3 regions of the Streptomyces sp. NBC_00878 genome follow, and region 2 is predicted to be linked to each of the others. Evidence: riboswitches for the same ligand, from Rfam matches in the RefSeq annotation. Region 2 holds a riboswitch; each other region holds the start of a gene.

Region 1 (3,184 bases), 1.7 Mb from region 2:
CGAAGTCCCCGTCTCACGGCTCCCCAAGGCGCTCGGCCTGCTCGCCGACGCCCTCAGGGCACCCGCCTTCGAGGACAGCGAGGTCGAGCGGCTGGTGCGCAACCGGCTCGACGAGATCCCGCACGAGACCGCCAACCCGGGGCGCCGCGCCGCCAAGGAGCTCTCCCGGCAGCTGTTCCCGGCGACCTCGCGCATGTCGCGCCCGCGCCAGGGCACCGAAGAGACGGTCGCCAAGATCGACTCGGGGGCCGTACGCGCCTTCTACGAAAGGCACGTACGCCCCGCCACGGCGACCGCCGTCGTCGTCGGCGACCTCACCGGTGTCGACCTCGACGCGCTGCTCGGGGACACGCTCGGCACCTGGACCGGTTCGCCGGCCGTGGCCCGGCCCATTCCGCCGGTGACCGCCGACGACACGGGCCGCGTGGTCATCGTCGACCGTCCCGGAGCCGTCCAGACGCAGCTGCTCATCGGCCGCGTCGGCGCCGACCGGCACGACCGTGTGTGGCCCGCCCAGGTGCTCGGCACGTACTGCCTCGGCGGCACCCTCACCTCCCGCCTGGACCGCGTCCTGCGCGAGGAAAAGGGATACACCTACGGTGTGCGGGCGTTCGGTCAGGTCCTGCGCTCCGCGCCGGACGGGACGGGCGCCGCGATGCTCGCCATCAGCGGCTCCGTGGACACCCCGAACACCGGCCCGGCGCTCGACGACCTCTGGAAGGTGCTGCGCACCCTCGCGGCCGAGGGCCTCACCGACGCCGAGCGGGACGTCGCCGTGCAGAACCTCGTGGGTGTGGCGCCCCTGAAGTACGAGACGGCGGGCGTCGTCGCGGGCACCCTCGCCGACCAGGTCGAGCAGCACCTGCCGGACGACTACCAGGCGACGCTGTACCAGCAGCTCGCCGCGACCGGCACCGTGGAGGCCACCGCGGCGGCCGTGAGCGCCTTCCCGGTGGACCGGCTGGTGACCGTCCTCGTCGGGGACGCCGCGCAGATCGAGGAGCCGGTCAGGGCCCTCGGAATCGGTGAAGTCAGCGTGGTGACAGCGGAGTAGGACAGCGACCGTCCGTGGAGAACCCAGGAGACCGGAGAGTCTCCTGGGTTCTCTCTTTCGCCCGGACCTCGGCCCCGACTTGCCCGGACTTCGACCTCGACCCGCAAGTTGTCCGTATTGATAGGGAGGTTGCCTGTCTGCCCTGTGGCGTGCGCTACAAAAGTCTTGATCCGTTTGTTGATTGAAAGACACCCCGCTTAGCGTCGGTCCGGCTGTTCGTCAGGCAGTGCGCCGCGTCCGCGGCACCGGACAGTCATCGCCGAGTCCCCGTACGGCGCGAGCCAGGGGAGCCGGGGACCCATACGTAGTCCCTGGGGTGAATCGGACGCCCTTCCCGAAGGGGGTCCGTAGGAGACCTTCCTGCTCCGAACCCGTCAGCTAACCCGGTAGGCGAGAAGGAAGGAAAGGACCAGCCACTTCATGGCGTTCACCCGCGCCACCGGGAAGCACCGTCGTCCCAGCCGCATGAAGCACAACACCAACAGGACCGTTGGCGTCGCCGCACTCGCCACCACCGGTGTCGTCGGCACCCTGGCTGCTCCCTCGTTCGCCGCCGAGAGCCCGGCCGAGCAGACCCTCACCCAGGCGATCACCATCGGCGACTCGCTCGCCGATGAGATCGACGCGCAGGCTGCCGCCCAGCAGCAGGCCGCCGACGAGGCCGCGGCCCGCGAGAAGGCCGAGGCCGCCGCGAAGGAGCGCGCCAAGGAGGCGGCGGAGAAGCTCAAGAAGGAGCGCGAGGCCAAGGCCCGCGCCGCCCGCGAGGCCGAGCGCAAGCGCCTGCTGAACACCTACACCTCGCCCATCGCCGGTTCGTACGTCTCCACCGGCTACCAGGCGGGTGGCGCGGTCTGGTCCTCCGGCAGCCACACCGGTATCGACTTCCACGCCGCGAGCGGTACCACCGTGCACGCGGTGGGCTCCGGCACCGTCGTGGAGGCCGGCTGGGGCGGCTCGTACGGCAACCAGGTCGTCATCAAGATGAACGACGGTACCTACACCCAGTACGGGCACATGTCGTCCCTCGGTGTCTCGGTCGGCCAGACGGTCACCCCGGGCCAGCAGATAGGCCTCTCCGGGGCGACCGGCAACGTCACCGGGGCGCACCTGCACTTCGAGGCGCGGACGACCGCGGAGTACGGCTCGGACATCGACCCCCTCGGGTACCTCCGCCAGCATGGCGTGAACGTCTGACGACGCGCGGCATACCTCCCGAAGGCCCCGGCTCACCTAGCCGGGGCCTTCGGGCATCCAGACCGCGTCCTGACGGCATCCCGTCGCGGCCCGACCGCTTCTCGCCACTTTCCGAACTCTCCGCCCGACTCGCCACCGGACGACTGCCTGTTCAGAAGCGAAGTGTGTCCAAAAAATATCCATGGATTCCGGCCTCCCATCGGAATTTCCCGTTCTCTGCAATAGAGTCACCGAACAGGCGTCAATCGACCGCGTTTCGCGGGGGTTAAGGCGGAGGTCCGGTCATGCGTATTCCCGCGCACTCGGTATGCACGGCGATCCGTGACGACATCGTCGCGGGTGTCTACGAGCGCGGCGGCCGGCTCACCGAAGAACTGCTCGCGCGCCGGTACGGCGTCTCGCGGGTCCCCGTGCGTGAGGCGCTGCGCACCCTGGAGGCGGAAGGCTTCGTCGTCACGCGTCGGCACGCGGGCGCGTGCGTCGCGGAGCCCACCGAACAGGAGGCCTCCGACCTCCTGGAGATGCGCATGCTGCTGGAGCCGCTGGGTGCCGCGCGCGCCGCCCAGCGCCGCACCGAGGCGCACCTCAAGGTGCTGCGCGGCCTGGTCAGGCTGGGGCAGGAGAGGGCCAGGAGAGGCAACAGCGAGGATCTGCGCTCGCTCGGTGCCTGGTTCCACGAGACGCTCGCCCAGGCCTCCGGAAGCCCCGCGCTGACCTCCACGCTCGCCCAGCTGCGGCACAAGATCGCCTGGATGTACTCGGTCGAGGCGCCGGCCCACCCCGCCGAGTCCTGGGGCGAGCACGGCGCCATCGTGGACGCCGTCGCGCGCGGCGACAGCGACCGGGCCAGGTCGATCACGGCGCTGCACACCGAGCGGGCGACGGCCGCTCATCGGCTGCGCTTTCCCGGCGGCGGTGACCGCGTGGAGCGTGTGA
Region 2 (3,184 bases):
ACAACCTCGCCAACAGCGTCACCGCCACGAACACCCCGCTGACCACGGACGGGGCGACGACCCACGGCGTCACCGGTGCCGCCTACACCAACAACGACCTCAACTCGGCCACCGGCGCAACGCTGTTCGACATCAACACGACCTCGGACCAGGTCGTCATCCAGTCGCCGCCCGCCAACGGCACGCTGGCCGCGACCGGCTCGCTCGGCGTGAACGCCCTCGCCAACGCGGGCTTCGACATCTTCAGCGACCTGAGCGCCGGCAAGACGATCTCGAACACGGCCTTCGCCACCCTCACCCCGTACGGTGCCTCCACGTCGACGCTCTACACCGTCGATGTGCTCACCGGAGCCACGACCAGCGTGGGCCAGTTCCCCATACCCATCACCGACATCGCGGTCGCGCTCGACGCGGGCTGACACGTCTCCGACACGATCAGAGGCCGTATCGGTCGGCGCTTCGCGCCCTACGCCGGTACGGCCTCTGGGTTCGGTACGGCTTCTGGGTTCGGTACGGCTTCTGGGTCAGGCAGGCCGCACCACGCTGTGAATCGCCGCTTCCCCGGCCCAGAGGATCGACTCCTCGCGTATGGACGCGCCCGGGCTCGGTGCGTGGATCATCATGCCGTTGCCGCTGTAGATGCCGATGTGGCCGACATGGCCGTGGAACAGGACCAGGTCGCCCAGCCGGAGGTCGGTGAGAGGGACCGCCATACCGGCCGTCGCCTGGTCGTGCACGGTACGCGGCAGCGCGACCCCGGCGGCCTTCCAGGCCGACTGAGTGAGGCTGGAGCAGTCGTACGCGCCCGGTCCGGTCGCGCCCCACACACAGGGCTTGCCGATCTGCGCGCGGGCGAAGTCGACGGCCTTCGCGGCCTTCCCGCCGTACCCCGAGTCCGACGCACCGTCCGAGCCGATGGCCACACCCGCGCCGATGGACACGGGGGGATAGGCGGACAGATCCATGCCGAACGACAGATCCGGGCCGCCCATGGTCAGGCCCTGGCCGCCCATGCTCGGGGTCGTGCCGAGCAACGGATCCGGCGACATGGAGCCGATGGGCAGGTCCGTGCCGATCCCGCCCGACGGCCATGGCCACTGCGTCTGCCCGGCCTGGCGGTAGTCCTGTACCTCGGGCGTACGCCAGGCGGTCTCCACCGGCGCGGGCGCGATGGCCGCCATCGGCGCGCTCTGCTGGGCGATGCGCGCGGACAGCAGTTCACGGGCCTTCGCGAGCTTCTGCCGGGTCCGGTCCTTGGAGGTCTTCAGCGACTGCCGCGACTGCTGTGGCTGTGTCTGCGGCTGTGGCTGCTGTTGTTGCTGCTGCTGCTGCGGTTCCGTGACCAGCGCGGGCAGGAGCTCGGTGGCGTCCTGACGCGCCTGGGGCGCGGCGGGCAGCGCGGCGACGGGTCCGGCGGTCAGCTCCGCCACGGGCCGCGCGGCCGTTGCGGCGGCAGGCCCGGCGGTCAGCTCCAGGACGGGTTTGGCGGCCGCTTCCAGCGCACGGTCGGTCGGCCTGTCGGCCGGCCGGTCGGCCTGTCGGTCCCCCGGACGCCCGCCGGGGCTCTTGGGCCAGGTACCGGTCTGGCCACGCTCCGGCATTCTGTCGGAGGGCAGTACGGCGGGGATGAGGGGACCCAGTTGCGAACGCCCCACGTCGAACCACTGCTTGGCGCGGTCGCTCAGAGCGGGGTCGGGGGCGGCGACGGTGTCGGCACGTCCACGCCCGGTGTCGGGCATCGGATTCGCCCGCTCACGCGGGCGCCCCGAGGCCATCGCCCGGGTGGCGTTGTAGTTACCGCTGGCGCTCTCGGCCTGGTCGTACAGGTTGTGGATCCGCTGCTGCACCTCTTCACGGCTCGGCTCGTCGCCTCCCGGGACGGGCGTGGTGCCACCCGTCGAGGAGTACAGGTCCACCGAGGTGGCGGCCGCCGTCGCGAAGGCGGGCCGGGGGATGCCCGGGAGGTTGTCGCCTCCGGGGCGCGAAGTTCGTTCCGGCGCGATGGGAGCCGTACTCCTTCCGTGTTCCGCCTACCGAGTTAGCTGTCGGGTTCGGGCGACGATTCCGGAAGGTATGCCCTACGGCCCCTGCCCTGACGGGCAGTTGGGCCGATTCACCCCAAGTTCGGTTGGGTCCCCGGTTCCGATGGCCACGTGGGCCACCGGATTCGGCGGAGGTCGCGCAACCCGGCGAGGTTCACCGGAGGAAGTCGCGCGTCCTACCCGTCAAGTTAGCCAACTTGTGCCCCTCGTGTGAAGATTGAAGAGCGAAGTGCCCGATATGTAACTGTGACCTTCGTCGTATCGGTTCGAGACATCGACGACTTTCCGCCCGGTCAACGGGAGTTGGGGGTGTCAGTTCGCCGCGTTCATCAGGTCGAGCGCGCTCTGCTGGCGGGCGGCGTCGGTGGAGTCCAGTGGTCCGGCCCAGTGCAGCCCGTACGCGTCGAGTGCGTTGCGGTCGTTCGCGTACGCGGCGTCGGCCTGCCGCCGTATGTAGGACGTGTACGGGCGGTCGGACAGCCGGGCATTGAAGGCGCTCAGCCCCCTGATGTACGCGCCCTTGAAGGACGGGCCGTCGGCGCCGCAGCCGTTCGTCTCGCACGGCTCGCGCAGGATGCCGCCCGAGTTGAGGGCCGCGGACGTGGTCGAGGCGTTCCCGATCTGACGGCCCGTGGTGAGCAGCGCGGAGTCCCCGGTCGCCCGGTGCAGTTCCGCCAGACCGCCGAGCAGCACGCCCTGGTTGTACGACCAGGTGGTGTCGCCGTTGTTCCGGCACGTCGACAGGTCGATGCCGTCGTTGACCAGCTGGGAACCGTTGATCATGCCGGTGCCCTTGAACCAGGCCCACTCGGCGTTGGCCCGCCCGAGATAGACGGTGTCGCCCGCGATGCGGTTGTGCAGCGCGGCGTTCAGCTCCAGGTAGAGGGAGTTGGCGATGGCGTTCTTGTAGGTCTTGGCGGTGCTCCACCACACGCCGCCGCCACACGTGGAGTCCCAGTACCGTGCCATGTAATCGGCGTCCGCACGGGCGGTGTTGAGATAGCGGCTGTCGCCGGTCAGGTCGTACGCGGCGACCCAGGCCAGCCCCCACCACCCCGTGTCGTCGATGTAGTCGTTGCGGAACTGGCCGCCCTGCGCGTTCAGTTGGCGGTCGTAGGTGTTGGCGATGGCGTACCGGTAGC
Region 3 (3,184 bases), 8.6 Mb from region 2:
CGTCCTCCATCTCGGCGTACGCACCCTGCGGTCGCTTCGCGAGCGGCGTACAACCGTGGACGACGACGGGCCGGTGATGTCGGGGAGCCGGGCGCTGCGCCAGGGCTTCGTCACCAACGTCCTCAACCCGAAGGTGCCGATCACCTTCATGAGCCTGCTGCCGCAGTTCGTGCCCGACGGGAGTCCGGCGATGCCCCGGACGCTGTGGCTCGCGCTGATCGTGGTCGCGCTCGCCCTGCTCTGGTTCCCGGTGGTCGCGCTGCTCGTGGACCGGCTCGGCCGGTGGCTGCGCAGACCGCGTACGGCCCGGGCCATCGTGGCCGGCACCGGCACCGTGCTCACCCTGCTCGGCGTCGGACTCGTCCTCGAACCGCTGCTGGCCTGAGCCGGTCAGCCCGGACCTGCCCTGGTGGACCTTCCCGGTCGGCCCGTCCTGGTAGACCCGTCCTAGTCGCCGACGGAGCGTTTGACCAGGTAGGGCAGGAGGGCCCACAGCCCGGCGCATACGACCAGGGTGGCGGCGCCGGCCGCGATGCCGCCCGCCCGGTTCGTCGCCACGTCCACGACGAGCAGGACCGAACCGGAGAGGCCGAGCGAGAGCGCGCCGAGCCCGGCCTGGGCCAGCAGCGAGGAGGCCTTCACGACCTGGGGCTTGGCGCCCTGCCGGAACAGCCGGCGATGCAGCGCGGCGGGGGCCGTGAAGAGCGCCGCGGTCACTACCGACAGCAGCAGCGTGACGACGTACGTGGCGCGCTGGAACGAATCCAGGGAGGGAAAGCGCGCGGTGAACGCGAGGGTCAGCAGGAAGGCGAAGAGGATCTGCACGCCGGTCTGCGTGACCCGCAGTTCCTGGAGCAGTTCGTTGAAGTTGCGGTCGGCGCGTTCGAGCCGTGTCTCGTCGCGCTCCTCTTGGTGATGAAGGTCGCCCATATGTGAAGGAGTAACCACTCCGCCGCGAATATCACATTCCGGGCGGCCCCGGTATGCGGCCGCGGCGATCACCGCGGCCGCATCCCGGGCAGGTCACCTGACCCGGCCGTACCAGACGCTCTTCGTCCAGATCTTCTGCAGCTTCACCACGTCCCCGGTCTTCGGGGAGTGCCAGATCCGTCCCTTCCCGGCGTAGATGCCGACGTGGTAGACGTTCCGGCCCGAGTGGAAGAAGACCAGGTCTCCCTGCTTACGGGTGGAAGCGGAGATGTGCTTCGTCCTGTTGTACTGGGCAGCTGCCGTACGCGGCAGGGACTTGCCCGCCTTCTTGAACGAGTAGAGCGTGAGGCCCGAGCAGTCGAAGCGCTTGGGCCCCGCGGCTCCGAACTTGTAAGCGGAGCCCTTCTTGGAGGCCGCCACCTGGAGTGCCTTCGTCGCGGGTGTGGCCGCTTCCGCGCCGGACGTGAAGCCGGGGGCCACGATGCCGCCGCCGACGGCGGCGATGGTGAGAGCCGATGCGGTACCGGCCCTGCTGAACAGCGACGGGACACGATTGAGCGCAGTCATGCGCAACCCTTCGTCAGCCGCCTGTGAAGGATGACCTGTCGGATTCGGGCTGGCGAAGTTGCCCGGCCGCTGACGCGGCTTCACCCCAAGGGCTGCTCGGCCCGGTCATGGCGTGACCGTTCCGGCGACCCGTCGTGCTTGGGTCCTCCACTCCTGCCGATCCACTTCTGTCGACCGGTTCATCCGAGCGGCGGCAGGACTCGGCGTCCGCCCGGACCGCCCCGCCGCTTGTGGCGGGGTCTTGTCGTCGGAAGGGATCTTGACGCACGGATGTCCCAAAAGCCGAGCGGAATCGGCGATTTGTGGGCTTACTCACCACTCACCCGTTCGGGTGGACAGCCCTTTCTGTACGAGGGCGCCGAGGGGGTCGAGGACCCTCGTACCAGCACCGGGACGGTTCATACCGCACTGGAGCTACGTGGGTTGCGCAGCTCCCACGGGTCCGCAAAAGCAGCCCTGACTACGCCGTTCGGTGGTACACCGTTCGGCTCGTTTGAACCCTGGCCCGGACGCCTCGTCAGATACCTGCGCGACGCCGGGCGGTGGGGGTACGTCAGGTGTCGGAGCGCGGCGGTAGTGCGATCCGGCCTGCTCGGCGCTCACCGTCGAGGACGCGCAGCGCCCGCGCCAGGGTCGGTGCGTGCACCTCGTGCTCGCCGCGTTGGTGCATCAGGGCCAGCGCGTCACGCAGTGCGGTGGCCCTGCCGACCAGGGCCTGGGCGGCCCGCAGCCCGCGGTAAGTGTCCCCGGAGTGGGCCGGGTTGATCCGGCCGAGCAGGTCGACCACCTCCAGGTAACGGTCGATCAGTTCGGCCTCGGCACGGGTCAGGGCCGGCAGCGGCGGCAACTCGGGTGGAAGCATCCGCCGCTCACCTCGCGCCGGGTGCGCGCTGGGTGGACTTCCGGCTCGGGACGATCCGGTCGATCAGTCCGTACTCCAACGCCGCCGGCGCGTCCAGGATCTTGTCCCGCTCGATGTCGGCACCGATCCGCTCCCGGCTTTGGCCGGTGTGCCGGGCGAGCATCTCCTCCAACTGCTCGCGGGTACGCATCAGTTCGTCGGCCTGAATGACCAGGTCGGAGGCCTGCCCCTGGACGGGCTCGGAGAACGAGGGCTGGTGGATGAGCACGCGGGCGCCCGGCAGCGAGTACCGCTTGCCCGGTGTGCCGGCCGCGAGCAGCACCGCCGCGGCGGACCCGGCCTGCCCCAGGCAGATGGTCTCCACCTCGCAGCTGACGAACCGCATCGTGTCGTAGACGGCCGTCATCGCGCTGAAGGAGCCGCCGGGAGAATTGATGTAGAGCGAAATGTCCCTGTCGGGCGCCTGGTACTCGAGGTGCATGAACTGCGCCATCACGTCGTTCGCCGAGACGTCGTCGATTGGCGTCCCGAGAAACACGATCCGCTCTTCCAGGAGCTTGGAGTACGGGTCCATGGTCCGGCTCCCCGAACTGTTGCGTTCGGTGAACTCGGGCAGGACATAGCGGGCGGACGGTCGGGCCATGACACACGCTCCTCCGGGAGAGGTCCTGTAGAAAATGTACAGGACGTACGTAACGTAGGGAGCGTGCTCCAGTGATCCACGGGAGTCAACAGACCCGGGGCGGCGGGTCCGAGGGCTGCGGCCCGGACCTGCGCACGAGCTGCACCCTCTGTTCCTGCGGGAACCCTTGACGCGGGATTGAA

What was found. A riboswitch is a leader RNA that binds a small molecule or an ion and turns the genes downstream of it on or off. The one in region 2 is predicted to bind cyclic di-AMP.
Region 1: another riboswitch for cyclic di-AMP. It lies ahead of OHA11_RS11110 (M23 family metallopeptidase); the one in region 2 lies ahead of OHA11_RS04035 (C40 family peptidase).
Region 3: another riboswitch for cyclic di-AMP. It lies ahead of OHA11_RS41590 (C40 family peptidase); the one in region 2 lies ahead of OHA11_RS04035 (C40 family peptidase).

The regions. Positions count from the first base shown of each region.
Region 1 covers NZ_JAPEOK010000001.1:2,704,483-2,707,666, reverse strand. Annotated here, with positions in the region: gene OHA11_RS11115 (pitrilysin family protein) at 1-1,054, shown strand, start outside; cyclic di-AMP (ydaO/yuaA leader) riboswitch at 1,302-1,462, shown strand; gene OHA11_RS11110 (M23 family metallopeptidase) at 1,475-2,248, shown strand; gene OHA11_RS11105 (GntR family transcriptional regulator) at 2,533-3,184, shown strand, end outside.
Region 2 covers NZ_JAPEOK010000001.1:1,006,456-1,009,639, forward strand. Annotated here, with positions in the region: gene OHA11_RS04030 (DUF4394 domain-containing protein) at 1-419, shown strand, start outside; gene OHA11_RS04035 (C40 family peptidase) at 525-1,916, opposite strand; cyclic di-AMP (ydaO/yuaA leader) riboswitch at 2,012-2,183, opposite strand; gene OHA11_RS04040 (glycoside hydrolase family 76 protein) at 2,355-3,184, opposite strand, start outside.
Region 3 covers NZ_JAPEOK010000001.1:9,563,190-9,566,373, forward strand. Annotated here, with positions in the region: gene OHA11_RS41580 (LysE family translocator) at 1-385, shown strand, start outside; gene OHA11_RS41585 (DUF6328 family protein) at 448-930, opposite strand; gene OHA11_RS41590 (C40 family peptidase) at 1,024-1,497, opposite strand; cyclic di-AMP (ydaO/yuaA leader) riboswitch at 1,501-1,713, opposite strand; gene OHA11_RS41595 (hypothetical protein) at 2,051-2,359, opposite strand; gene OHA11_RS41600 (ATP-dependent Clp protease proteolytic subunit) at 2,367-3,002, opposite strand.